4 regions of the Vibrio pelagius genome follow, and region 1 is predicted to be linked to each of the others. Evidence: predicted binding sites of a transcription regulator. Region 1 holds the regulator's gene; each other region holds the start of a gene.
The links. Region 1 encodes CRP, which controls carbon source genes, mostly activating them, when cyclic AMP is high. Its sites were predicted from a motif close to TGTGANNNNNNTCACA; they were not measured.
Positions count from the first base shown of each region.

Region 2: cdd (cytidine deaminase) is a predicted target of CRP. The motif match lies at 2,171-2,186, and genes of this name have one in related genera.
Region 3: vsple_RS18815 (glycogen/starch/alpha-glucan phosphorylase) is a predicted target of CRP. The motif match lies at 3,004-3,019, and genes of this name have one in related genera.
Region 4: vsple_RS11750 (CTP synthase) is a predicted target of CRP. The motif match lies at 4,793-4,808, and genes of this name have one in related genera.

Region 1 covers NZ_AP025503.1:2,871,559-2,877,687, reverse strand. Annotated here, with positions in the region: gene astA (arginine N-succinyltransferase) at 1-323, shown strand, start outside; gene astD (succinylglutamate-semialdehyde dehydrogenase) at 356-1,813, shown strand; gene vsple_RS12815 (DUF1338 domain-containing protein) at 2,021-2,812, shown strand; gene crp (cAMP-activated global transcriptional regulator CRP) at 2,976-3,608, opposite strand; gene vsple_RS12805 (phosphoribulokinase) at 3,850-4,719, opposite strand; gene vsple_RS12800 (YheU family protein) at 4,797-5,009, opposite strand; gene vsple_RS12795 (hydrolase) at 5,094-6,071, opposite strand.
Region 2 covers NZ_AP025503.1:1,804,570-1,810,698, reverse strand. Annotated here, with positions in the region: gene purT (formate-dependent phosphoribosylglycinamide formyltransferase) at 1-1,009, opposite strand, end outside; gene cdd (cytidine deaminase) at 1,179-2,066, opposite strand; gene vsple_RS07760 (LrgB family protein) at 2,383-3,060, opposite strand; gene vsple_RS07755 (CidA/LrgA family protein) at 3,062-3,433, opposite strand; gene sbcB (exodeoxyribonuclease I) at 3,514-4,938, opposite strand; gene vsple_RS07745 (sterol desaturase family protein) at 5,138-5,986, opposite strand; gene vsple_RS07740 (DUF2804 domain-containing protein) at 6,052-6,129, opposite strand, start outside.
Region 3 covers NZ_AP025504.1:1,042,912-1,049,040, reverse strand. Annotated here, with positions in the region: gene malQ (4-alpha-glucanotransferase) at 1-281, opposite strand, end outside; gene vsple_RS18815 (glycogen/starch/alpha-glucan phosphorylase) at 413-2,866, opposite strand; gene malT (HTH-type transcriptional regulator MalT) at 3,434-6,129, shown strand, end outside.
Region 4 covers NZ_AP025503.1:2,692,056-2,698,184, reverse strand. Annotated here, with positions in the region: gene rlmD (23S rRNA (uracil(1939)-C(5))-methyltransferase RlmD) at 80-1,405, shown strand; gene relA (GTP diphosphokinase) at 1,514-3,736, shown strand; gene mazG (nucleoside triphosphate pyrophosphohydrolase) at 3,945-4,742, shown strand; gene vsple_RS11750 (CTP synthase) at 4,894-6,129, shown strand, end outside.

The DNA of each region.
Region 1 (6,129 bases):
AAACACGCCCAGCATTGAAACTGCTTGAGCGTGAAGGCTTTACTAACCGCGGTTACGTCGACATCTTCGATGCAGGCCCAACGGTTGAGTGTGATTTGCGTAATATCGAATCGGTGCGCCATTCAATTCGTGCTCTGGTGGAAATCAGTGAGCATGCAAGCTCTCAAGATTACCTGATTGGTAACACCTCATTTGAAAACTTCCGAGCGGTTGCGGCCAAAGGTGCTTATGACCAAGCTAGCGGTAAAGTGATCCTTGCGCCGAAGGTGGCCGAGGCGTTGGAAGTTAAAGAAGGCGATTTTGTTCGTATGTTGGCTCAATAGAGCTCGATGGTTAGTCAAAGAAGGATAGAAGTATGACTCAGTGGATTGCAGGGCAATGGGTAGCCGGTCAAGGCGAAGCGATGACATCAGTTAGCCCATACGACAACCAAGTAGTGTGGAAGGGCGACAGTGCAACACCTGCTCAAGTTGAATCAGCGGTAGCTGCGGCGCGCGAAGCATTTCTAACTTGGAAGAAACTTAGCTTTGCTGAGCGTGAAGCGATTGTGCTTAAGTTTGCGGAAAAAGTGAAAGAGAACAGCGAAGAGATCGCACAAATTATCGCTAAAGAAACGGGTAAACCAATCTGGGAAACTCGCACTGAAGCGGGTGCGATGGCCGGTAAGATTGCTATCTCAATTCGTGCATATCACGACCGTACTGGTGAATCATCACGTGAAGCGGCGGGTAACCAGATCGTTCTGCGTCATCGCCCTCTAGGTGTCATGGCGGTATTTGGGCCTTACAACTTCCCGGGGCACCTACCTAATGGTCATATCGTTCCTGCATTGCTATCGGGTAATACGATTGTATTCAAACCATCGGAGCAGACACCGTGGACAGGTGAGTTCGCGATGAAGCTTTGGCAAGAAGCTGGCCTACCTGCAGGTGTCATTAACCTTGTTCAAGGTGCTAAAGAGACAGGTATTGCGCTAGCGGATGCGAAAGGCATAGATGGCGTGCTATTTACGGGCAGCGCTAACACAGGTCACATACTGCACCGTCAGTTTGCGGGTCAACCGGGTAAAATGCTGGCACTAGAGATGGGGGGTAACAACCCTATGGTGATCAGTGAACACTTTGGTGACGTTGATGCTACGGTATACACCATTATCCAATCCGCCTTTATCAGTGCGGGTCAACGTTGTACTTGTGCACGTCGTCTGTATGTTCCTGTGGGTGAGAAAGGTGATCAACTGCTCGATAGCCTAGTGGCAGCAACCAAAAAGATTCGTGTAGACCAACCGTTCGCTGAGCCTGCTCCTTTCATGGGGCCACAAATCTCAGAAGCGGCGGCTAAGTTCATTCTAGATGCGCAAGCAAACCTGCAATCTTTAGGTGGCGTAAGCCTAGTAGAAGCGAAAGCTGGTGAAGCTGCATTCGTCACTCCGGGCATCATCGATGCAACTAACATTGCAGAGCTGCCAGACGAAGAGTACTTCGGCCCACTACTACAAGTGATTCGTTACAACTCATTAGAGCAAGCGGTTGAATTGGCGAACGACACCCGTTTTGGTTTGTCTGCAGGCCTTGTATCAACAGACGACTCTGAGTGGGAGTACTTCGTTGATCATATCCGTGCAGGTATTGTTAACCGTAACCGTCAGCTAACAGGCGCAAGTGGTGACGCACCATTTGGTGGCCCAGGTGCTTCAGGCAACCTACGCCCGAGTGCTTACTACGCAGCGGATTACTGTGCATACCCAATGGCATCGATGGAAGGCCGTGAAACGCAGCTTCCAGCGACTTTCAGCCCTGGTATCGAGCTGTAGCAACAACGGCCACCTACAACAAAAATCACAATTGGAGGTAGGGAAGTTTGACCTCCTTTGGATTACTCGCTGGGCGTCTGACCTAGCGAGATATAACAATAAAATAAGTATGTCACAAGCTGATGGCTGCTGACTTTGTCTCGCAGCCACACTCTTTCTAATCCAACTCTCTAGCTTGAGCTTGCTAGAACCCGACAAGGAGTCACCATGACACCCGATCTACTGTTCAAATCCCTCTGGGATGACTACATCGAACGCCTCTGCCCATCTGCTGAGAAGGTACATCAGCTGTTGAAAGAAGAGGAAGACCTTATCAATGATCACATCGCGTTGCGTACGTTTAATGTTGCGCCTTTGGGGATCGAGACGCTGGCTAAACCTTTCTTAGCACTTGGTTACAAAGCGTGTGGTGACTACCTGTTTGAAAGCAAGAAACTCGTGGCTAAGCACTTTGAACACCCAGATCCAACCCAACCCAAAGTGTTCATTAGTGAGCTGAAAGTGGAAGAGTGTTCTGCAGAGCTACAAGCGATCGTGGCTAAGTTGGTTGCGCAAGTGGATGCAAGCAAGCTAGAGGGGCAGGATTTCCTATATGGCGGTCGTCTGTGGGACTTGGATTTCCAAGATTACAAACAACTGGCGACAGAGAGCGAATACGCGTCTTGGTTAGCCGCGCATGGTTATGGTGCTAACCACTTTACCGTGAGTGTGAACCAGTTAAATGCGTTCTCTGAGGTGCAAGCCGTGAATGATCACCTGAGTGAGTCTGGCTTTACAATCAACAGTGTTGGCGGCCAAGTGAAAGGCTCTCCAGAGGTGCTGTTAGAGCAGTCATCAACAATGGCAGATAAAGTGAAGGTAGAGTTCTCTGAGGGGACTGAATTGGTGCCTGGTGGCTTCTATGAGTTTGCTAAGCGCTACCCAATGGCGAATGGCGATCTCTACACCGGTTTTGTTGCAGCATCGGCTGACAAAATCTTTGAGAGCACTAACGGTTAAAGAAAGATACGTTAGCCATAGAGATGCGGTACGTTTCGCTTCGGGACAGTTTCCACATAGGACTCTGTGAGTTCTTTTCGTATCTCGTATCTCGTATCTCAATAAAGAAAAAGCCACCAAATTCGCATTTGGTGGCTTTTGAATTTTTATCGGTTAATCGAGATTAACGCGTACCGTAAACAACGATAGTTTTACCGTGAGCAGAAATTAGGTTTTGCTCTTCTAGCATCTTCAAGATACGACCTACTGTCTCGCGCGAACAGCCAACAATCTGACCGATCTCTTGACGAGTGATCTTGATTTGCATGCCATCTGGGTGAGTCATCGCATCAGGTTGTTTCGCTAGGTTTAGTAGCGTTTGTGCAATACGGCCAGTAACGTCAAGGAACGCTAAGTCACCAACTTTTTGGCTGGTAACTTGTAGACGGCTTGCCATTTGAGCAGAAAGACGCATCAGGATGTCTGGGTTCACTTGGATAAGTTGACGGAATTTCTTGAAAGAAATCTCCGCAACTTCACAAGGAGATTTTGCACGAACCCATGCAGTACGCTCTTGGTCTTCTTCGAATAGGCCAAGCTCGCCGATAAAGTCGCCTTGGTTTAGGTAAGAAAGAATCATCTCCTTACCTTCTTCGTCTTTGATAAGAACTGCCACAGAACCTTTCACGATGTAGTACAGGGTCTCTGCCTTTTCACCAGCGTGAATCAGAGTACTCTTTGAAGGGTACTTATGAATATGACAGTGTGAAAGGAACCACTCTAATGTTGGATCGGTTTGAGGTTTACCTAGAACCATAATATCTCACTTCCTCTGCAGGGTATGCTTGCCGCTTTCCATATTTTAGCTAAGCCTGAATTTGACTTCTTAGGATAAGAGCACTTGTTCTGTGCTGCAAGCTATCTTGTGTTTCGGTTAAGAATAGTATCCTTTTTCAGTCACTATTTCTTGATTTTAATCGTGACCTAGCTACGATTTTTTACGCAAAATTGTGCACATGATCACGGTATGAAAAGTAATCAACCAGAACGCCATTCCGTTAGCCGATTTTTCCCGTTTCAATGAGCTGTTGTAAGATTGGTCTTACAATGAGCTCCATAGCAAAGCTCATTTTCCCGCCAGGCACAACGAGTGTATTGTGACGAGACATAAATGAGCCATCAATCATAGCGAGCAGGTACGGGAAGTCGACGTTTTTGATACCACGCAGACGAATAACAACGAAACTTTCGTCAAGACTAGGGATGCCTTTTGCGTTAAGTGGGTTGGAAGTATCAACAGTCGGTACTCGCTGAAAATTGATATGGGTACGCGAAAACTGTGGAGTGATGTAGTTGAGATAGTCGTCCATTGAACGAACAATGGAATCCATCACCGCTTCACGTGAGTGCCCGCGATCACGTGTATCTCGGACGAATTTTTGAATCCACTCTAGGTTAACGATGGGCACCATGCCAATCAGCAGGTCAACGTGTTGCGATACATTGACATCACCATCGACAACCCCACCATGTAGGCCTTCGTAAAACATCACATCAGAGTTTTCTGGGATCTCTTGCCAAGGAGTAAAAGTGCCTGGCATTTGATTGTAAGGTACTGCTTCGTCAAAGGTGTGTAGGTAGCGTCTAACTTGTCCTGTACCTTCGTTACCGTATTTGCGGAAAAACTCTTCTAATGCGCCGAAATCGTTGGCTTGCGGACCGAAGTAGCTGATGTGTTTCCCTTGCTCACGCGCTTTGCGGATCTCGACGTCCATCTCTGGTCGAGTGAAGCGGTGAAAACTATCCCCTTCAACCCAAGCAGCCTTCACGTCCATCATATTGAACATTTTTCGGAAGGCTTCTGAGGTAGTGGTGGTACCGGCTCCTGAAGAACCCGTAACCGCAATAATTGGATGTTTAGCGGACATGACAACCCTTGTCGTTAGAATAACTTACTTGTTAGCAATCGTTTTCCACTATAACACGGCTATTTTTTTATGGCAGCCTAGAAGCGTTTTGTGAGTTGGATATCGACGGTTTCGTGCAGTTCAGAAAAAACAATACTCGCTTCCCCAGATTGCAATTGCTGTTTTACTTGGTCGATTTTGGATTGCAGTGAGATCTCAACATCACCGTAGTCGGTGCCTTCTCTGAGCACGAACTCCTTGATGAGGTTTTCTAAAGTTTCAGGGGCGATCTCTTGCCATGGAATGATCATAAATACATCTCTCTTTTATGTTCATGGATATGTTTAAAGGTTACTGAGGTTCAGTGTTTGAATGTTGACCTCAATGTGGCGCTATTATGCCGAATCCTGAATACTTTCATAGTAGGCCGGCAGTGCTTCTTCCAACCAAAATTTAGGGTTGAAGGTGCTACCGGTAATGAAGCCAACGTGCCCACCTTTCTGGAACAGTCGGTAATCAATGTTATCCGGCAGAATGAATTTCGGAATCACATCATCGGTCATGAAAGGATCGTCTTTAGCGTGAATGATCTGCGTAGGTAACTTAATACGATTAAGCTTTGGTAGTGCAGAACATTGCGCGTAGTAATCTTGTGCATTCTTAAAGCCATGCAGAGGCGCAGTGATCAAATCGTCGAACTCATACAACTTCTCGATTTTCTTGATCGTGTTTGCGGTGATGCCTAACTTTTCTGCAAGTAGGTTCTCTTTCTTGAGCGCGTTAGATTTAAGTGAGTTCAGCAAATACTGTTTGTAGACCTTAGAGAATCCTTGTTCAATTCGACTTGAGCAACTGGCAAGATCAAATGGCGCTGATACGATCGTTGCTGCAGAGAGTAGCGGATCATCCGCGTACTCAACGAGGTAGTTGGCCAACATGTTACCGCCTAGGGAGATTCCGACCGCCACCTTAGGATTATTAGGGAACTGAGCATGTAAGTTTCTTAGGAAAAAGCGGGCATCTTCCACTTCTCCGGAGTGATACGCACGAGCTAGGCGGTTGGGCTTACCGCTGCAGCCACGAAAATGCATCATTACCGATAACCATCCATCTTCGGCGAAGGCGTTCATAAGACCGTTAGCGTAGGGACTCTCAAAACTGCCTTCAAGGCCATGAAAGAGCACGAAAATTGGTTTGCTATCGAGCCCTTCTTTATTCGGATCTTCACTCCAGGCTAAATCGAGAAAGTCATGGTCTGGAGTTTCAAGTGTTTGCCAGTGAGGGTGGAACAGTGCCTGTTTACGAATAAACCTAGGGACCAAAGTCTGAAGGTGGGGGTTAGATAGGCCAGTCGCAGCGGTAAAAATTGTCATAGTAGAGGTTCCATCATTCTCTGGGGGTGAGATATCACTCGTGTTTCTCTTTGAGCTT
Region 2 (6,129 bases), 1.1 Mb from region 1:
CTTCGAAACGAATATTTGTCGACGTACCCTGACCAAGAACAACGGCAGACGCACAAGGGCCGTACTGAGTGATATTCTTGATTGGCATGCCTGTAAATGCGCGGACGTGCAGAGCAAACTCAGAGGAGTCCTGAGACAGCAATGTAACTAGGCCGGTATCGTGTGGACGAGGTGAGACCTCATTGAAGATCACGTGATCACCTCTGACGAACAGTTCTACACCAAAGATGCCGTATCCACCTAGAGCGTCAACCACTTTACCTGCGGTGTATTGCGCAGCCTTAAGTGCATTGTCAGACATCACCTGTGGTTGCCATGACTCGCGATAGTCTCCGTCTTCTTGTCGGTGGCCGATTGGCGCACAGAAATGAATACCGTCCACCGCTCGAACTGTCAGCAAGGTGATTTCGTAATCAAAGTCGATAAAGCCCTCTACGATGACTCGTCCAGCGCCAGTACGACCTCCTTCTTGAGCGTAGTCCCACGCTTTTTGGATATCGCCTTCACTCTTGATAACACTTTGACCTTTGCCAGAAGAACTCATTACGGGTTTGACGACACAAGGGATACCGACAAATTCTACCGCGGCAGAGAAATCTTCAAAACTATCGGCGAAGCGATAAGGTGAAGTCATTAGTTCCAGCTCTTCTGCTGCGAGGCGACGAATCCCTTCACGGTTCATTGTCAGCTTGGTCGCATTTGCAGTAGGAACAACGTTTAAGCCTTTTTCTTCTAATTCAACCAGTTTGCTGGTCGCGATGGCTTCAATTTCAGGTACTACGTAATCCGGCTTTTCTAGCTTAATGATAGCTTCAAGCGCATCGCCATCCAGCATGTCTAGGACATGACTACGATGAGCAACTTGCATTGCAGGGGCATCTGGGTAGCGATCACAAGCGATCACTTCTAAACCTAAACGTTGACACTCAATAGCAACTTCTTTGCCTAGCTCTCCAGAGCCCAATAGAAGTACACGAGTAGCATTGTCACGAGTGGCGGTACCAAACATAGTTATTCCTTCCGAACATGTTGAACGAGTATTTGAGAACGGGGAGATCATACTCATTCCAACCTCAAAAGCAAACGTTTGCGTGATGGTTTTAGTGAATTTTAAGCATAAAAAAAGCAGCCGACTAAAAGAGGGCTGCTTATGTAAATCGCATGTTAACTTAATGCAGTTATATTGCTAAGTAAGTGACTGGGATATCTGGGTTAATTGCTTCTAGCGTTGATTGAGTCTCTGCCAAGTGACTGATGTTGCCTTGTGCGTTTTCAACCAGAGCTGCACTCTCGATTTGGTCGAAGTTATTACCTGCCAGCATCACTTGAATCATCGCTACTTGAAGTGGAGGCAAGCTCGGGTTAAATGCCGCGTTTTCTGCGTATGCACCTGAGAAGATCTCACCAGACGCAAGTTGAAGTGAAACACCGCTTAGGTTTTTGGTGTAAGGGGCATGGCTGCGGTTCATGGCTTCTAGAGCTTTAACAACAATAGGTGTTGTCTCTTCAGTCGTGTACTTGTGGTCAAGTTCTGTCATCAGGCCTTCGGTGATACCAAGATCAGAAGGGCCGAAAGAGTCGGGCAGATAATCTTGGAGTGAACGCTCTTCACGTTCTGGTAACTGGATTTTCAACTCATTAGCCGTAGTCAATTCGTTCATAAATTGACGACAGTGACCACAAGGGCTGTAGTTGATGGTGATATCAGAAAGTCCTTTTTCACCTTTCATCCAAGCGTGACTGATTGCCGCTTGTTCTGCGTGTACCGTTTGACCTAGCTGTGCACCTGCAATTTCCATGTTTGCACCGAAGTAGATGTGACCAGATAGGCCGCGCACTACTGCGCCAACGTAGAAATCAGAAAGTGGTGCGTAAGAGAACGCAGCTGCGATTGGCAGTAAAGCTAGACGAACTTCTTTGTCAGAAAGACCGCTTGCATCCAGCAAGCTTTGAAACTGCTCTTTAGAGATGGTGGCGTCAAAGTTGTCTGCTAATACGATGTCACTTAAAAGTGCTTTCAATGAAGCTGGAGCACTTTCCAGCGCCAGGGTAATACGACTGTTCATGTTGAATCCTTAATTGACCTTAGGCTTTAAGTTTATGCAATACCCAGAAACTTTCTGTGATCAAAGTCACTAATGTATGCTGCTTGTTACATTGTGTTGCACAATTAGAGTGAGGTCACAAATGAAATCGTTTGCAGCCAGCAAAGTGTAATTAAAGTCACAAATTGACGGGTGCATCACATTGCATGAATAAATAGTTTAGCTGAAAAAAAGAGCGCATTTCCTAAAGATTTGTTGGAAAAGCGCTCTGATTTTGTTCGGGAATTAGCAATGACATAGATTGACTATCAGCGACTTCAAGTTAAGTATTTTGCTATTAGGAGTATATCCATAGCACCAATGAGAACATTGAAGGGGCTAATATCGAGGTGATAACACCGCACAGAACTAATGCCAGAGAGCTAAATGCTGCATCTCGTGGATCTTTCTCGGCGCTAGTCGCTGTACCTAATGCGTGTGATACGGTTCCCATCGTAAGTCCACGAGCGATAGGGCTCTTAATACCGATCAGGTTGTAGATTGGATAGGCGAAAATTGCCCCGAAAAGTCCAACCAAAAGCACTAAGATCGCGGCTATGGCAGCTTCACCACCAAGATGACTAGACACTTCCATTGCGATAGGAGTCGTCACCGATTTACCGAGTAAACTGGCAATTAAGCCAAGGTCTGCATGAAAAGCTGCAGCGATTAATACGGCGCTTAGCATCGACATCACGCTACCTAGCAAACTCGCAAAGGTGATAATGCGCCAGTTAGCTCTTATCTGTGGGAGTTGTTCATACAGTGGGTAAGCGAGCGCAACAACGGCTGGTTGGAGCATGTAGGTAATCCAAGTGTTGTCTGCGTAATACTCTTCGAATGGGATTCGCCAATAGGTGAGTACAGGAATAATGATCGCTAAGCTAATCAATAGAGGGTTACATAATGGCGAGTTTACTTTTTGACTTACCCAACGAGCAAAAAGAAACACAACAATAGTCAAAAGAATCCACATATTATTTCCCCTTCGCAATCACTCGGTCTAGGAACCAAGACAGAGAAACAAGAACGATCAGTGTGCCACCAACCGCACTGGCTAAAATAGGAAGGGCGTTGGCAATGAGCATGTCGAAGTGTTCCATTAGGCCAACACTGATAGGCACAAACAGTAAGATCATGAAACGGATGATCAGGCTAGCACCAGGTTGAACCCAATGAGATGGAATAATTCCGATCACCATCGCGAAGAAAAGCAGCAGCATCCCAAAGATACTTCCGGGAATTGCAGTATCGAGAAGGCTTTGAATGGCATTGCCTGCTGTCAGTGCACCGATGATCAATGTAAAAGAGATCATTAGATACACGAGTTGGATCAATCTTTCTTTCAAAGGGGGTCTCTTTCTGAGTTAATGGATAACGGCTAACGAGTAGCCGTTATTTAAGGCTTTAGAATGACGACACTTTTAATTTAACTCGCTAATTTCTCAACGTATTGATATACCGCTTTGAGTATCGCCATCTTCTTTTCGTCGTTTTCATGCTCATGAGCAAGATTCTCAAGGTTGAGCATGTACTCTTCAAGTCGACTTTCGTAAAACTCACGACAGTGATTAGCCCATTTTTGCTGTTCTGATTCATCTAACGTCCAAGGGTAGTGACGCGCTTTGTAACGGAACAGAAGGGGTTCTATACGTTCGTCGGCAAAGCTGATGTCGAGTGCTGCAAGGTTGTTTGGTTCGGTTTGGCGAATAATATCCATTGCGGCTTTATCTGACGGAGAGAAGAAACCATCGTAAAGCTGAGTATCAACATCGTCGTCTTTCTCGTATTCGCGCTCAACAGAGTAAAGACCAATCAGTTTTTCGCGAATCTCTGGGTGTTCACGAAGAATCGCTAAGTTTGCGAGACATTGCTGACGATCAATGCCAATGGTTTCAGCATTTTCGGCTGTTAGTGTTTTCGCAGGAGCAAGAATAGGGCACTTATTCAGTTGCACGAGTTTAATCGGTACAGGTCGCTCATCTGGGCCCAATTCGCTGTGTTTGGTGTAGAGTCGTTCACGCAATTCATCTGCGTCTAATTCAAGCAGTGGTGCTGGGTCTTTCGCTAGATCAACAACGATAACCGCGTTTTGATTGGTCGGGTGCCAAGCCATTGGAACAATCCAACTGGTGTAGTTGCACTCTTTCCCCAACATGCCAGACACGTGCATCAGTGGTGTCATGTTTACAATGTCGATCAGCTCATTCAGTTTACGCTTGTGGCGCATGTTGTATAGGTAGTCGAACATTTTCGGTTGAGCGGCTTTAATTTTCTTTGCCAGCTCAATGGTTGCGATAACGTCAGCCATCGCGTCATGCGCATTTTCGTGTTCAATACCGTTAGCAACAGACAAGTGCTCTAGTTTAAAGCTTGGGAACCCTTCTTCATTCTCCGGCCAAACGATGCCGTCGGGACGCAACGCGTGCACGGCGCGCATCACATCTAATAGATCCCAACGAGAGTTACCGTTTTGCCAGCTCCATGCATATGGATCGATAAAGTTGCGGTAACAGGTATAACGAGTCACTTCATCGTCGAATCGAATACTGTTATACCCAAGACTAGTTGTGTTTGGCTTAGATAACTCTGCATGAATTTTAGCGATGAACTCAGGCTCTGGTAGGCCTTGTGACATTGCTTTCTGTGGGGTGATTCGCGTAATCAATGCAGCTTCAGGTGCTGGTAGATAATCAGCGGGTGGTTGGCAATAGATAACCAGTGGATCTCCAATGATGTTGAAATCTTGGTCGGTGCGAACACCCGCAAATTGACTTGGTCGATCTTTGGCTGGGCTCGTTCCCCAAGTTTCGTAATCGAAGAAGAAGTAGGTTGGCTGATTATCTGAGCTCATGGAATATCCTGACAGTAGATAGGGTCTACTGTGACTGAAGTTAACTTTTCTTCAGTATCTGACAGGAGGCGGTGAGGGTGCAAGCGGCATTGTAAATAAATTTCATCAAATCGATGCATTACTATTCAATTAAGCACGATGCCATGGCTCAGCGTATCAAAACGTATTAATTCAGCTAAATTAAGAAGATGTATCTCTCTCAGTCTGTTGGTGGTACGAACATCATTTTTAGCTTTGTTCGCCAGCTGTATTCTCTGTTTGTTAAATCTCGGAATATGAGTTTCCACTCTTGGAAGGTGACGGTGATAGGATTGTCGCTGTTGACTGGCTTAGTCGTTCCATAGCGAACGGTTTCCACTTCCGGCTCAAAAGTGCCAAACAACTTGTCCCAAATGATGAGTACGCCTGCGTAGTTTTTGTCGATGTATTGTGGGTTACGGCCATGATGAACACGATGATGAGAAGGTGTGTTGAACACCCACTCTAAGGGGCCTAGTGTCCGTATCCATTGAGTATGAACGAAGAACTGTAGACCAAGGTTGAGAAGCACGACAAAGACCACCCATTTAGGTTCAAAACCGATGATCACCAATGGCAGCCAGAAGATCCACATACCTGATACTGGATACATTAAGCTTTGACGGAATGCGGTACTAAAATTCATTCGTTCAGAACTATGGTGAGCAACATGCGATGCCCACATCCAACGTGTTCTGTGGCTGGCACGGTGAAACCAGTAGTAACAGAAATCTTGCAAAATCATTAGGCATAGGAAGCTGGCTAGCCCCATTTCAACATCTATGAGCCGCCAATCAAAAAGCCAAAGGTACAGGTAAGCCACGAATAGCCCCGTCACTAAATCGGAAAGTTGATGCATCCCCGCCAAGGTAAAATTACAAGCGACTTCCGTAATCGTATAGCGCGAATTTTCAGGAAGCTGTCCCTGCTTTTGTCCAATCAAATACTCTGCGAGCATACAAGCAATAAAAAGCGGTGCTAGTACCACAAGTAACCATTCTGGGTTATTGATGAGCGACTCTATGTTCATCTAATGCCTCGGTGTGTATTTATAACAGTGTTAGGGGAGATCTATGTGATTGGATGTAACTTCTCTTACCAGCACGCGAAATGATCTTCGGTTAATCCAAGTACATGCTCAAGCTGGTGGGTGACCCCATTGTTATCCTTTAT
Region 3 (6,129 bases), on a different replicon from region 1:
CAGCTGAACTCACTTTCACGAGCACTCACACCTAGATTTAGTGCAACCTCTACAGGCTCACCATCGCGCAAGACAAGAACTGGATCTAATACATCTTTCTTGTGTTTTTTCTCTGCTGACTTAAGCAGAGCGTCATCGCTGCTTGTGTCGTAGCCTAATGAAGCCAATAGACGAGTTAGTGTTTCGTCAGATACTTGTGCTTCATCGCCCCACGCACTTACGTAACTGTCGGCAAGGTTTGCCATTTCTGCGACTTGTTTTAATACGCTTTGTTCTTTCATCGCTCTCTCCGAAAACGCGCTAGCATTTTCTATTTTGTAGGGTTATTTATCTAAGTTTATTAATTTTCAATTTAGCTTTGAGCCAACTAATTGAGCCAAGGCAGAAACTGCCTTGGCTAGTCTGGAGTCTATTAACGTTTAACCGCTTCTAGTTTCCAAATGTTGTTCACGTAGTCGCGGATTGAGCGGTCTGATGTGAACTTACCAACCAATGCGGTGTTAAGAATGGCTTTCTTAGCCCAGCCCGCTTGGTCTTTGTACTGCTTGTCCATCTCTTCGTGTGCTTTCACATAAGAAGCGAAGTCCGCCAGACATAGGTATGGGTCGCCGCCATCGAGCAGGCTATCAAACGTCGCACGTAGTAGACCTGGTTGACCTGGAGTGAATTCTTCACCCGTTAGTAGGTCTAGTGACGCTTTCAGTAGTGGGTCTGCGTGGTAGTAGTCGTAAGGGTTGTAACCTTGTGCTTTCACCGCTTGAACGCCATCAACGTCTAGGCCGAAGATGTAGATGTTCTCTTCGCCAACTTCTTCGCGAATCTCAACGTTCGCACCATCCATCGTACCGATAGTTAGAGCACCGTTTAGAGCCATCTTCATGTTACCCGTGCCCGATGCTTCTTTACCCGCTAGCGAGATTTGTTGAGAAACGTCTGCTGCTGGGATGATGATTTCAGCCATGCTTACACGGTAATCAGGGATGAATACCACTTTCAGTTTGTTGCCAATGCGTGGATCGTTGTTGATCTTCTCAGCAATCTTGTTCACCGCGAAGATGATCTCTTTCGCTAGGTGGTAACCCGGAGCTGCTTTCGCTGCGAAGAAACAAACGCGAGGCTCACACTCGAAACCAGGTTCGTTCAGGATACGGTGGTATAAAGATAGAATGTGTAGCAAGTCTAGGTGCTGACGCTTGTACTCGTGCAGACGCTTGATTTGTACGTCGAAGATAGCGTTAGTATCTAGCTCGATACCCATGTTCTCTTGGACCCAATCAGCAAGACGCTGTTTGTTTTCTTTCTTAACAGCCATGAACTCTTTTTGGAATTTAGCGTCTGTCGCGTACTTAGCAATACCTTCTAGCTGCTCAAGTTTCGCCGGCCACTCAGAACCAATCTTATCTGTGATTAGCGCAGATAGACCTGGGTTACAGAACTTCAACCAACGACGTGGCGTAATACCGTTCGTTACGTTAGTCAGTTTGCCTGGGAAGATCTCGTTGAATTCAGGGAATAGGTCTTTCTTAACTAGCTGTGAGTGAAGCGCTGCTACACCGTTTACTTTGTAAGAGCCAATCACACATAGGTTTGCCATGCGAACCATGCGGTGGAAACCTTCTTGGATGATAGACAGCTTAGCTTGCTTCTCACCATCGCCAGGCCACATTTTACGAACGTCTTGTAGGAAGCGGTGGTTGATTTCAAAAATGATTTCCATGTGACGTGGAAGTAGGCGCTGGATTAGCGACTCAGACCAAGTCTCAAGAGCTTCAGGAAGTAGTGTGTGGTTCGTGTATGCGAACGTGTTTGCACTGATATCCCAAGCGGTATCCCAATCTAGGCCTTTCTCATCGATTAGGATGCGCATTAGCTCTGGGATAGCGATTGTTGGGTGCGTGTCGTTCAGCTGAATAGTCTCTTGCTTAGGCAGATCCGCTAGAGCAAAACCTGCTGCTTCGTGGCGACGTAGGATATCGCGAACAGACGCTGCAGAGTGGAAGTACTGCTGCATTAGACGAAGAGTCTTACCTTTTTCGTGGTTGTCGTTCGGGTATAGAACTTTAGTGATGTTGCCAGCATCGATTAGCGCGTGTTGTGCTTCGAAGTAGTCACCGTTGTTGAAGCTTGCTAGTGAGAATGGCGCAATAGCCTGACATTCCCAAAGACGCAGTGGGTAAACAGTATCTGACTCGTAACCAACGATTGGTAGATCCCAAGGCATTGCTTTAACAGACATGCCTGGAACCCATTTACGAACTTGTTTCCCGTTCTCTTCAACCACTTCAACGTGACCGTAGAAACCGATCTCTTGTGCCAGTTCTGGGCGAGCAATCTCCCAAGGGTAACCTTCAACGCCACGCCATGCATCTGGCGCTTCTTTTTGGCGACCGTCTTCGAAAGACTGCTTAAATAGGCCGTATTCGTAGTGTAAGCCGTAACCGACTGTTGGGAATTCTTGAGCTGCACACGAATCCATGAAACATGCTGCTAAACGACCTAGACCACCATTACCTAGTGATGGGTCACGCTCTTCTTCTAGAAGATCCGTCAGGTTTTGACCTAGTTCTTCCATTGCGTGAGTGATTTGCTCATAAAGGCCCATGCTGATCAGGTTGTTACCTGTTAGACGACCAATGAGGAACTCTAGAGATAGGTAGTTAACGCTCTTGGCGTTTTTAATCTTCTCATCATTTTCAGTAGCAAGCAGATCGAATGTTGTCAGTTCTGCTAGAGCACGTCCCATTGCTAGGTACCATGCGCGGCTGTCCGCTGTTTCTACTGTTGTTGCGTAGGTTGCAGACAGATGTTTCTTAACACTTTCTTGGAACGACACTTTATCAAAAGTTTTTTGCTGAGTTGCTTTCATTTCAGAAATCTCGCTTTTATTTTTTCTAATTCATCTGTGACATATCGTGCATGGTCACAATTAACTAAACATCATCCCGGTCTAACGGCTGACTAGGAGTAGATGAAAGGGCGTAGGGGGCGTACTGACGTTGGGTTAGTGATCTAAATCTCATGTTCAGCTCCAGAATAAAAAATAGGAGTGATTATGATCACAAGCCCCCGTTCCATAACTTAACTTTGAATGATGAAATTTTTGTTTACCTATTTTCACTTTCTTGCGAGTTCTGATATTTGGATCACGAAATATTTTTCTTATTCTCACCTTTTACATAAATTCACGTGTAGAACTGAGCAATATCACGATCGCAAACCACATCATTTGGTGATTAATGTCACATTTATAGGGCGTAGCTGAGTCAAAACATGCCACAGTGCAAGATTTCTGAGGCTGATCATGGTCTGTGCCATTTTTCTTCACGTAACATAGCCTCAGAATTAATTCATAACGGCTTTTGTTCTGATGGTCGGTTATACACAATCGACTCTCCTTATAGAGATAAGAGCTACGGAATAGGTAACCTTCGACATGTGGATCCCGTCTAAACTGACTCGCCCGGGGCGATTACACAACGCAATCTTAAGACCACGCGTATTAGATCTGCTGCAAAATGCCGACTGCTATAAGCTTGTATTATTCCGCTCCCCTGCAGGCTACGGAAAAACGACGATGGCCGCTCAATGGTTGGTGGATAAACCTAACGTCGGGTGGTACAGCATTGACGATAGCGACAATGACGCTTTCCGTTTCATCAACTATCTGCTGCAATCTCTCAATAAAGCGACACAAAACGCCTGCCCTAACGCGCAAAAATTAGCGGAAAAACGTCAGTTCTCATCACTGCACTCTCTATTGAGTGAAGTGTTCGCTGAAATGGCGAACTTTCATCATGAGTGCTTCCTTGTACTCGACGATTACCACCTTGTTAACAATGACGATGTGCATGAAGCGATGCGTTTCTTCTTGAAACATATGCCAGACAACCTAACGCTTGTTGTCACGAGTCGCGGGACACCACCACTTGGCACAGCAAACTTACGCGTACGTGACCTGATGATAGAGTTAGGTAACGACTCGTTGGCATTTGATACAGAAGAGACGACCCGCTTCTTTAATCAACGCGTTACGGATGGCGTTGATGACATCACAGCGGGCAGCATCTGTGCCTATGTAGAAGGTTGGCCTTCCGCACTGCAGTTGATAGCTCTACAAGCACAGCATCAAAAGCGTACACTTGCTCAATCGGCAGAATCGGTTTCTCACTTTAATCACGCCCACCTCTGGGATTACTTAGTAGAAGAAGTCTTTGACTTGCTGGACAAAGAGACTCGTCACTTCTTAATGCAGTGCTCTGTGTTAGATCACTTTAATGATGAGTTGGTGTGTGCACTCACTCAACGTGAAGACGCACTAGGAATGATTGAGTCTCTCAACCGGTTTGGACTGTTTATCTACCCATTAGAGGGTGAGAAAAACTGGTACCGTTTCCACAATCTATTCGCTGAGTTTTTAGCTCACGAACGTCAAGCGCGCATCCCTCAGCAAGAAGCAGAGCTGCACAATGCAGCCGCCCAAGCGTGGCTAAAGCAGAACACGCCTCACCAAGCTCTTCGCCATGCGCAAAGAGCCAACAATGCTGAGTTAATTGTCCAGATCTTAGGTACTCACGGCTGGCAGATGTTTAACCAAGGGGAACTCTCTTCATTAGAGATGGCGATCAAACAGCTAACGCCAGATCAGCTTTACAGTGACCCAAAACTGTCGATGCTGCGTGCTTGGTTAGCGCAGAGCCAACACCGCTATGACCAAGTAGGCACACTGTTAGAAGAGGCAGAGTCTCAATATCAGGCCCGTAATATTGAGCTTGATACCCAGCAGCAAGGTCAGTACAACGCACTCCGAGCCCAAGTTGCCATTAACAGCAACGAACCTGAAAAGGCACTCGAGCTAGCAGAATTGGCACTAAGCCAACTCAATACTACCGTCTACCGCAGCCGTATCGTTGCCACTTCGGTTGTAGGTGAAGTTAACCATGTAATGGGCAACTTAAGCCGCGCATTGCCTATGATGCAACAAACCGAGAAATTGGCACGCCAATATCAGGTATACCATCAAGCACTGTGGGCGATTTTGCAACAGAGCGAAATCCTGATAGCACAGGGGTACGTTCAAGCGGCTTTCGAACTTCAAGACAGTGCCTTTAAGCTTATCGAAGAGCATCAACTACAATACGTACCACTTCATGAATTCCTGTTGCGCGTGCGTGCTCAGATCTGTTGGTGTTGGAACCGCTTAGACGAAGCGGAAGAGTGCTGCTACAAAGGATTAGATATTCTTGGTCACCACTCGCCAAGCAAGCACCTGCACAGCTACTCTATGCTAGCTCGGATTGCACTGAGCCGTGGTGAAATTGATAAAGCGGCCAAATTTATCGACCAGATTCAGCACCTTCTGCGCCAATCCACTTATCATGTAGATTGGACAGCGAACGCCTCTCTTTCACTTCTACTGTTCTGGCAGGTGAAAGGAGATAAAGATTCGATTCAAGATTGGTTGAACGTAGCAGTTCGCCCTGAGTCAGCGAGTAACCACTTCTGCCAACTCCAGTGGCGTAACATCGTACGCGCGCACATCATGTTGGAGCAGTTTGAAGAAGCTGAAGAAGCCCTGCTATTTTTGAAGAGTGAGGCAAAACGCTCTAATCTAGTGACAGACACCAACCGCAACTTGATTGTTGAAGCGGTACTGCGAATCAAAACCAACGATGAAGAGAGTGCGCGCATTCTACTTGAAGAAGCGCTACACATGACCAACCAAACCGGTATGGTCGGCAACTTCCTTGTTGATGGTTCAACGATTGGACACATTCTTGATAAGCTGAGTAATAAACCTGGCCTAGGCGATCTAGAACGCCACCGTGCGCAACAGATCATGAAGGACATCTCAACCACCCAGCGCAGCCGCTCTGTACACTTCGATGAAGACTTTGTCGAGAACTTGGTCAACCACCCTAATATTCCTGAGCTTGTGCGTACTAGCCCACTCACGCAACGCGAATGGCAAGTACTGGGGCTAATCTACTCAGGCTTTAGTAACGAGCAGATCGCACAAGAGCTGGATGTGGCAGGGACAACCATCAAGACCCACATTCGTAACTTGTACCAGAAGTTAAATATCGCCAACCGTAAAGAAGCGATCAGTACCGCTGAGAACTTATTGCAGTT
Region 4 (6,129 bases), 180 kb from region 1:
ACGTTCGACAATGATTCCAAGGCATAATAGTGAGTCCTGGATACAAATAAATGATTAAAAGATAGTTTAGGCACAAGCAATGGCACGTTTTTTTCAACCAAAAAAGAAAACTCAATTCGAGACCAAGCATCAATCGGTTTTGGTTGAACGAATGGATCACAATGGCGCAGGCATCGCTTATCAGAAAAATAAACCTGTGTTTATTGATGGTGCGTTGCCGGGTGAGCAAGTGGTGATTCAATTAACGGAAAGCAAAAGTAAGTTTGCGCGTGCGAAACTGATTAAACTATTAAAGCCAAGCGAACAGCGACTAAAGCCTTTCTGCAAACACTTTAATCAGTGTGGTGGTTGTCATCTACAACATATGGATTACACATCGCAAGTCGAGCATAAGGGGCAGTCACTGAGCCACTTAATGAGTCAATACCAAACTCCCCGCACTGAAATTGCCGATCCAATTACTGGTCCGCAGGTTGGCTATCGTCGTCGTGCTCGCGTGAGCTTGTTTATGGACAGAAAGAATCAACAGCTGCAGTTTGGCTTTCGCAAGAAACAGAGCAAGCACATAGAGAATGTGACGGACTGTGCGGTGTTGGAGCCAAGCTTAAATGCGTTGCTGCCAAAGATGAAAGCGCTACTGGAGACTTTTAGCCAACCGATGAACCTTGGTCACGTAGAACTGGTTCTTTCTGATAAAGGGCCAGTGATTGTCCTTCGTCACCTTAAACCGTTGGCAGACAAAGATCAGCAAGCGCTTATCGATTTAGCGACGGAGCAGGGGGCAATCTTGTATTCAATGCCAGAAACGGATCAACTGGTTCGTTTGGTTGGTGATGCGCCGACATACAGTGAAACCGGCGTTACTCTACCGTTTGAGCCGAATCACTTTATTCAAGTTAATCAACAAGTGAACCAAAAAATGGTGGCACAAGCGCTGGAGTGGTTGAATCCACAAGCGGATGAGCGAGTTCTCGACCTGTTTTGTGGCTTAGGTAATTTCAGTTTACCTATCGCAAAACAGTCCGCATTGGTGGTTGGCGTTGAAGGTGTGGATGAAATGGTGAAACAGGCAACGAGCAATGCTGAAGTAAACCAGCTCGACAACGCGACTTTCTACCAAGCGAACCTCGAAGAAGAGCTCTCTTCTCAGCCGTGGGCAAAAGAGAAGTTCGACAAGGTGCTCCTTGATCCTGCACGCGCTGGGGCAAGTGGGATTGTCGATCAACTTTCAGCGCTGGGCGCGAAGAGCGTGGTTTATGTTTCATGTAATCCTGCTACTCTAGCTAGAGATACGGCAAGCTTGCAAAATCAAGGTTATCAAATGGTCAAAATGGGTATGTTAGACATGTTTCCGCATACCAGTCACTTGGAATCTATGGCACTATTCGTTAAAGAGAAATCATAGAACGAAAAGGCGTATAAGAAACGTCTTGTTACCAGTATGAGTCGAACTAACTTGGACCCGGTTAGTCATATTGAGTTGGGTATAAAACATAATAACTAGGAAGGCATGATGGTTGCGGTACGAAGCGCACATTTAAACCCAAGCGAACAGTTTGAGCTAGAGAGCTGGATTGCATCTTTAAATCAGGATGCCAAAACGTCGAATAAGCTGATCAAGGTTTATCGTCATTGTGAAGAGCTGCTAAAAGAGCATGAGCAAGCCTCACTGCTATTGTGGCGTGGCCGAGAGATGATTGAAATCTTGGTGACGTTATCAATGGATCGCGCGACACTCGTTGCGGCTCAGCTTTTCCCAGTTGTCTCCAGTGGCGTGTTTGAACGAGAAGCTTTTGAAGAGAGCTACGGCAAAGAGATCGTTAAGCTGATTGATGGCGTGGAAGAGATGGCGGCACTAGGCCAACTTAACGTTACCCTTGAGGGTAGCGCAGCGTCAGGTCAGGTCGATAACGTGCGCCGCATGTTATTGGCCATGGTTGATGATTTCCGTTGCGTGGTCATCAAGCTTGCTGAGCGTATCTGTAACCTTATCGAGGTGAAGAAAGCTCCTGACGAGGTGCGTAGAGCGGCAGCGAAAGAGTGTGCCAACATCTATGCGCCACTGGCTAACCGCCTCGGTATTGGTCAGCTTAAATGGGAAATCGAAGACTACGCTTTTCGTTACCAACAACCCGATACCTATAAACAGATTGCTAAGCAGTTGTCGGAGCGTCGTATTGTTCGCGAACAGTACATTACTGACTTCGTTGATGACCTTACGTCTGAAATGGAACGCTCTAGTATCAACGCTGAAGTCAGTGGCCGCCCGAAACACATCTACAGCATCTGGCGCAAAATGCAGAAGAAAGGCTTGGCCTTCGATGAACTGTTTGACGTGCGCGCAGTACGTATCATCGCAGACCAATTGCAAGACTGTTACGCAGCGCTCGGGGTTGTTCATACCAAATACAAACATCTACCAAGCGAATTCGATGACTATGTAGCAAACCCGAAACCGAATGGGTATCAATCTATCCATACCGTGGTACTTGGGCCTGAAGGCAAAACCATCGAAATCCAGATCCGTACTAAACAGATGCACGAAGACTCAGAACTGGGTGTTGCCGCGCACTGGAAGTACAAAGAGGGTTCATCGGGTGGTCGCAGCGGTTACGATGAGAAGATCACGTGGCTGCGTAAACTGATCGATTGGCAAGAAGAGATGTCGGATTCTGGCGAGATGCTGGATGAAGTTCGTAGCCAAGTTTTTGATGACCGTGTCTACGCATTTACACCACGCGGTGATGTGGTCGACTTACCAATGGGAGCAACTCCGTTGGACTTCGCTTATCACATTCACTCGATGGTAGGCCACCGCTGTATCGGCGCCAAAGTAGGTGGACGTATCGTTCCATTTACTCATAAACTCTCTATGGGGGATCAGGTTGAAATCATTACTCAGAAAGAGCCAAACCCTTCACGTGATTGGTTAAACCCAGCCACAGGTTTCGTTCACTCTGGGCGCGCTCGCGCTAAAATTAATGCTTGGTTCCGTGCGCAAAGTCGTGAGAAAAACCTTGAAGCAGGTCGTGACATCCTAGAGGCTGAGCTGCATAAAATTGGCGCGACACTCAAAGATGCAGATCAATATGCCCTGAAGCGTTTCAACGTGAATACGCCAGACGAGCTGTATGCGGGTATCGGTAGCGGTGATTTGCGTATCAACCAAGTGATCAACCACATCAACGCATTGGTGAATAAGCCAACGGCAGAAGAGGAAGATCAGAAGGCGCTAGAGAAGCTACTAGAGTCAGAACATAAGCCAGCTCAGCAGAGTCGCCCAAAGAAAGATGCCGTTGTCGTGGAAGGTGTCGATAATCTAATGACGCATCTTGCACGCTGTTGCCAACCAATTCCAGGTGACAGCATCAAAGGTTACATCACACAAGGTCGTGGTATCTCGGTTCACCGTAGCGACTGTGAACAGCTGAGCGAACTAAAAATCCACGCACCAGAGCGTATTATAGATACGGTTTGGGGTAATGGCTTTGTTGGTTCTTATATCCTAACTCTGCGTGTTGAAGCGTTAGAGCGTAGTGGATTATTGAAAGACATCACCTCGTTGTTTGCCAATGAGAAGATCAGTGTAACGACCATGAAAAGCCGCACCGATTATAAGCGTCAGCTATCAGTGATGGACTTTGACCTAGAGGTGACCAACATTGAAATCCTCAGCCGCGTGACCAGTCGTGTCGAGCAGATTAAAGATGTTATGTCAGTCAAAAGGTTGGGTTGATACTTGGTATCATCCTCGTCATTCCCTACAGTGAGGAGCGAACGTGATAGGGAATCTCGCCAAGCGGTTTGAGATCCCCAACTCGCTCATTCTTCACTTTTGGGGATGACGGATAAATAGAAAGGTGAGTGGTTTTAACTGCTCACCTTTTTTAGTTTTAAGAAAAGAATTAGATTAAAACAATCAAACAGAATAATAGGAAAGCACCATGAGCCACCCGATTGAACAATTAGAACAAATTATGGCGAAGCTGCGCGACCCAGAAGGTGGCTGCCCTTGGGATCTAAAACAAAATTTTGAAACAATTGTCCCGTATACTATCGAAGAAACATATGAAGTGGTGGACGCAATCCACAATAAAGACTGGTCGAATTTGCAAGAAGAGTTGGGCGATCTACTGTTTCAGGTGATTTTTTACAGCCAGCTCGCGAAAGAGCAAGGGTTGTTCGAGTTTGCCGATGTGGTTGACGGTGTGAATGAAAAGCTCACTCGTCGTCATCCACATGTGTTTTCTGATGTTGAGTTTGATGATGAAGAGGCCATCAATGCCAACTGGGAGGCAGAAAAAGCCAAAGAAAAAGTTCAAGCAGGCAAAACTCAGGAAAGTATTCTAGACTCAATACCAAACTCTCTACCTGCACTTTTGCGTGCCACAAAGGTGCAAAAGCAGGTAGCAAAATACGGTTTTGATTGGGAATCCATTGGCCCTGTTGTCGATAAGGTACGAGAAGAGGTCGACGAGGTGCTTGAAGAGGCACTGCAAGTCACGCCAAACGAGGATTTAGTTGAAGAAGAATTGGGTGACTTACTGTTTACGACCGTGAATCTAGTCAGGCATCTAGGGAAAAACCCAGAATCGGCATTGAGCAAAGCGAATGTAAAGTTTGAGCGTCGCTTTAAAGGTGTAGAAGGAAAAGTTCGTCAAAAAGGCAAAACTTTGAACGATTTCTCCCTCTCAGAGCTCGATTCTATGTGGGATGAGGTTAAGTTGGCGGAGAAAAGTTAAACAAAGCTTTGGTGCTGATTTGATTTGAAGCAAAAAATAAAAAATAGCAGTGTGATAGATTTCACGTTGTGGCGATAAGGGGCTTCTGGTATATTTTCATCCCGTCCAGAAGAAATCCATTTTCCCTCATTCAACCAATTTCAGGTTAAACATGACGACAAATTACATTTTTGTTACTGGCGGGGTTGTATCCTCTCTAGGTAAAGGTATTGCAGCGGCATCGCTTGCAGCTATTTTAGAAGCTCGTGGTCTTAAAGTGACTATGATGAAGCTTGACCCTTACATCAACGTTGATCCGGGCACTATGAGCCCAACTCAACACGGTGAGGTGTTCGTTACGGAAGATGGCGCTGAAACTGACCTTGACCTTGGTCACTACGAGCGATTCATTCGCACCAAGATGACTAAGCGTAACAACTTCACAGCGGGTCGTGTTTACTCAGACGTTCTAGCGAAAGAGCGTCGCGGTGATTACCTAGGTGCAACTATCCAAGTAATCCCTCACATCACTAACTCTATCAAAGACCGTGTAATCGCTGGTGCAGAAGGCCACGACGTTGCGATCGTTGAAGTTGGTGGTACGGTTGGTGATATCGAGTCTCTACCATTCATGGAAGCGATTCGTCAGCTAGCAGTAGAACTAGGCCGTGAGCGTGCAATGTTCATGCACCTAACATTAGTTCCTTACCTAGCGGCTGCTGGTGAAGTGAAAACTAAACCGACTCAGCACTCTGTAAAAGAGCTACTGTCTATCGGTATCCAGCCAGATATCCTAGTTTGTCGTTCTGATCGCATGATCCCTGCGAACGAACGTAAGAAGATTGCACTTTTCTGTAACGTTCAAGAGAAAGCAGTAATCTCAATGAAGGATGTAGACTCAATCTACAAGATCCCTCAACTCATTAAATCACAAGGTCTTGATGACCTAGTGTGTACTCGTTTTGGTATCAACGCTCCAGAAGCAGACCTATCAGAATGGGAACAGGTAATCTATGAAGAAGCGAACCCAACTGGTGAAGTAACCATCGGTATGGTTGGTAAATACATTGAATTACCAGACGCATACAAGTCAGTGAACGAAGCACTTAAGCACGCGGGTCTGAAGAATCGTCTAAGCGTTAAGATCAAGTACGTTGATTCTCAAGACGTAGAGAGCAAAGGTGAAGAAGCACTTCACGGCCTAGACGCAATCCTAGTACCTGGTGGCTTTGGTGACCGCGGTGTTGAAGGTAAGATTTTCGCAGCGAAATACGCTCGTGAGAACAAAGTACCTTACCTAGGTATCTGTCTTGGTATGCAAGTGGCACTTATCGAATACGCACGTAACGTTGCGGGCATGGAAGGTGCACACTCTTCAGAATTTAGCAAAGACACGAAGTACCCAGTA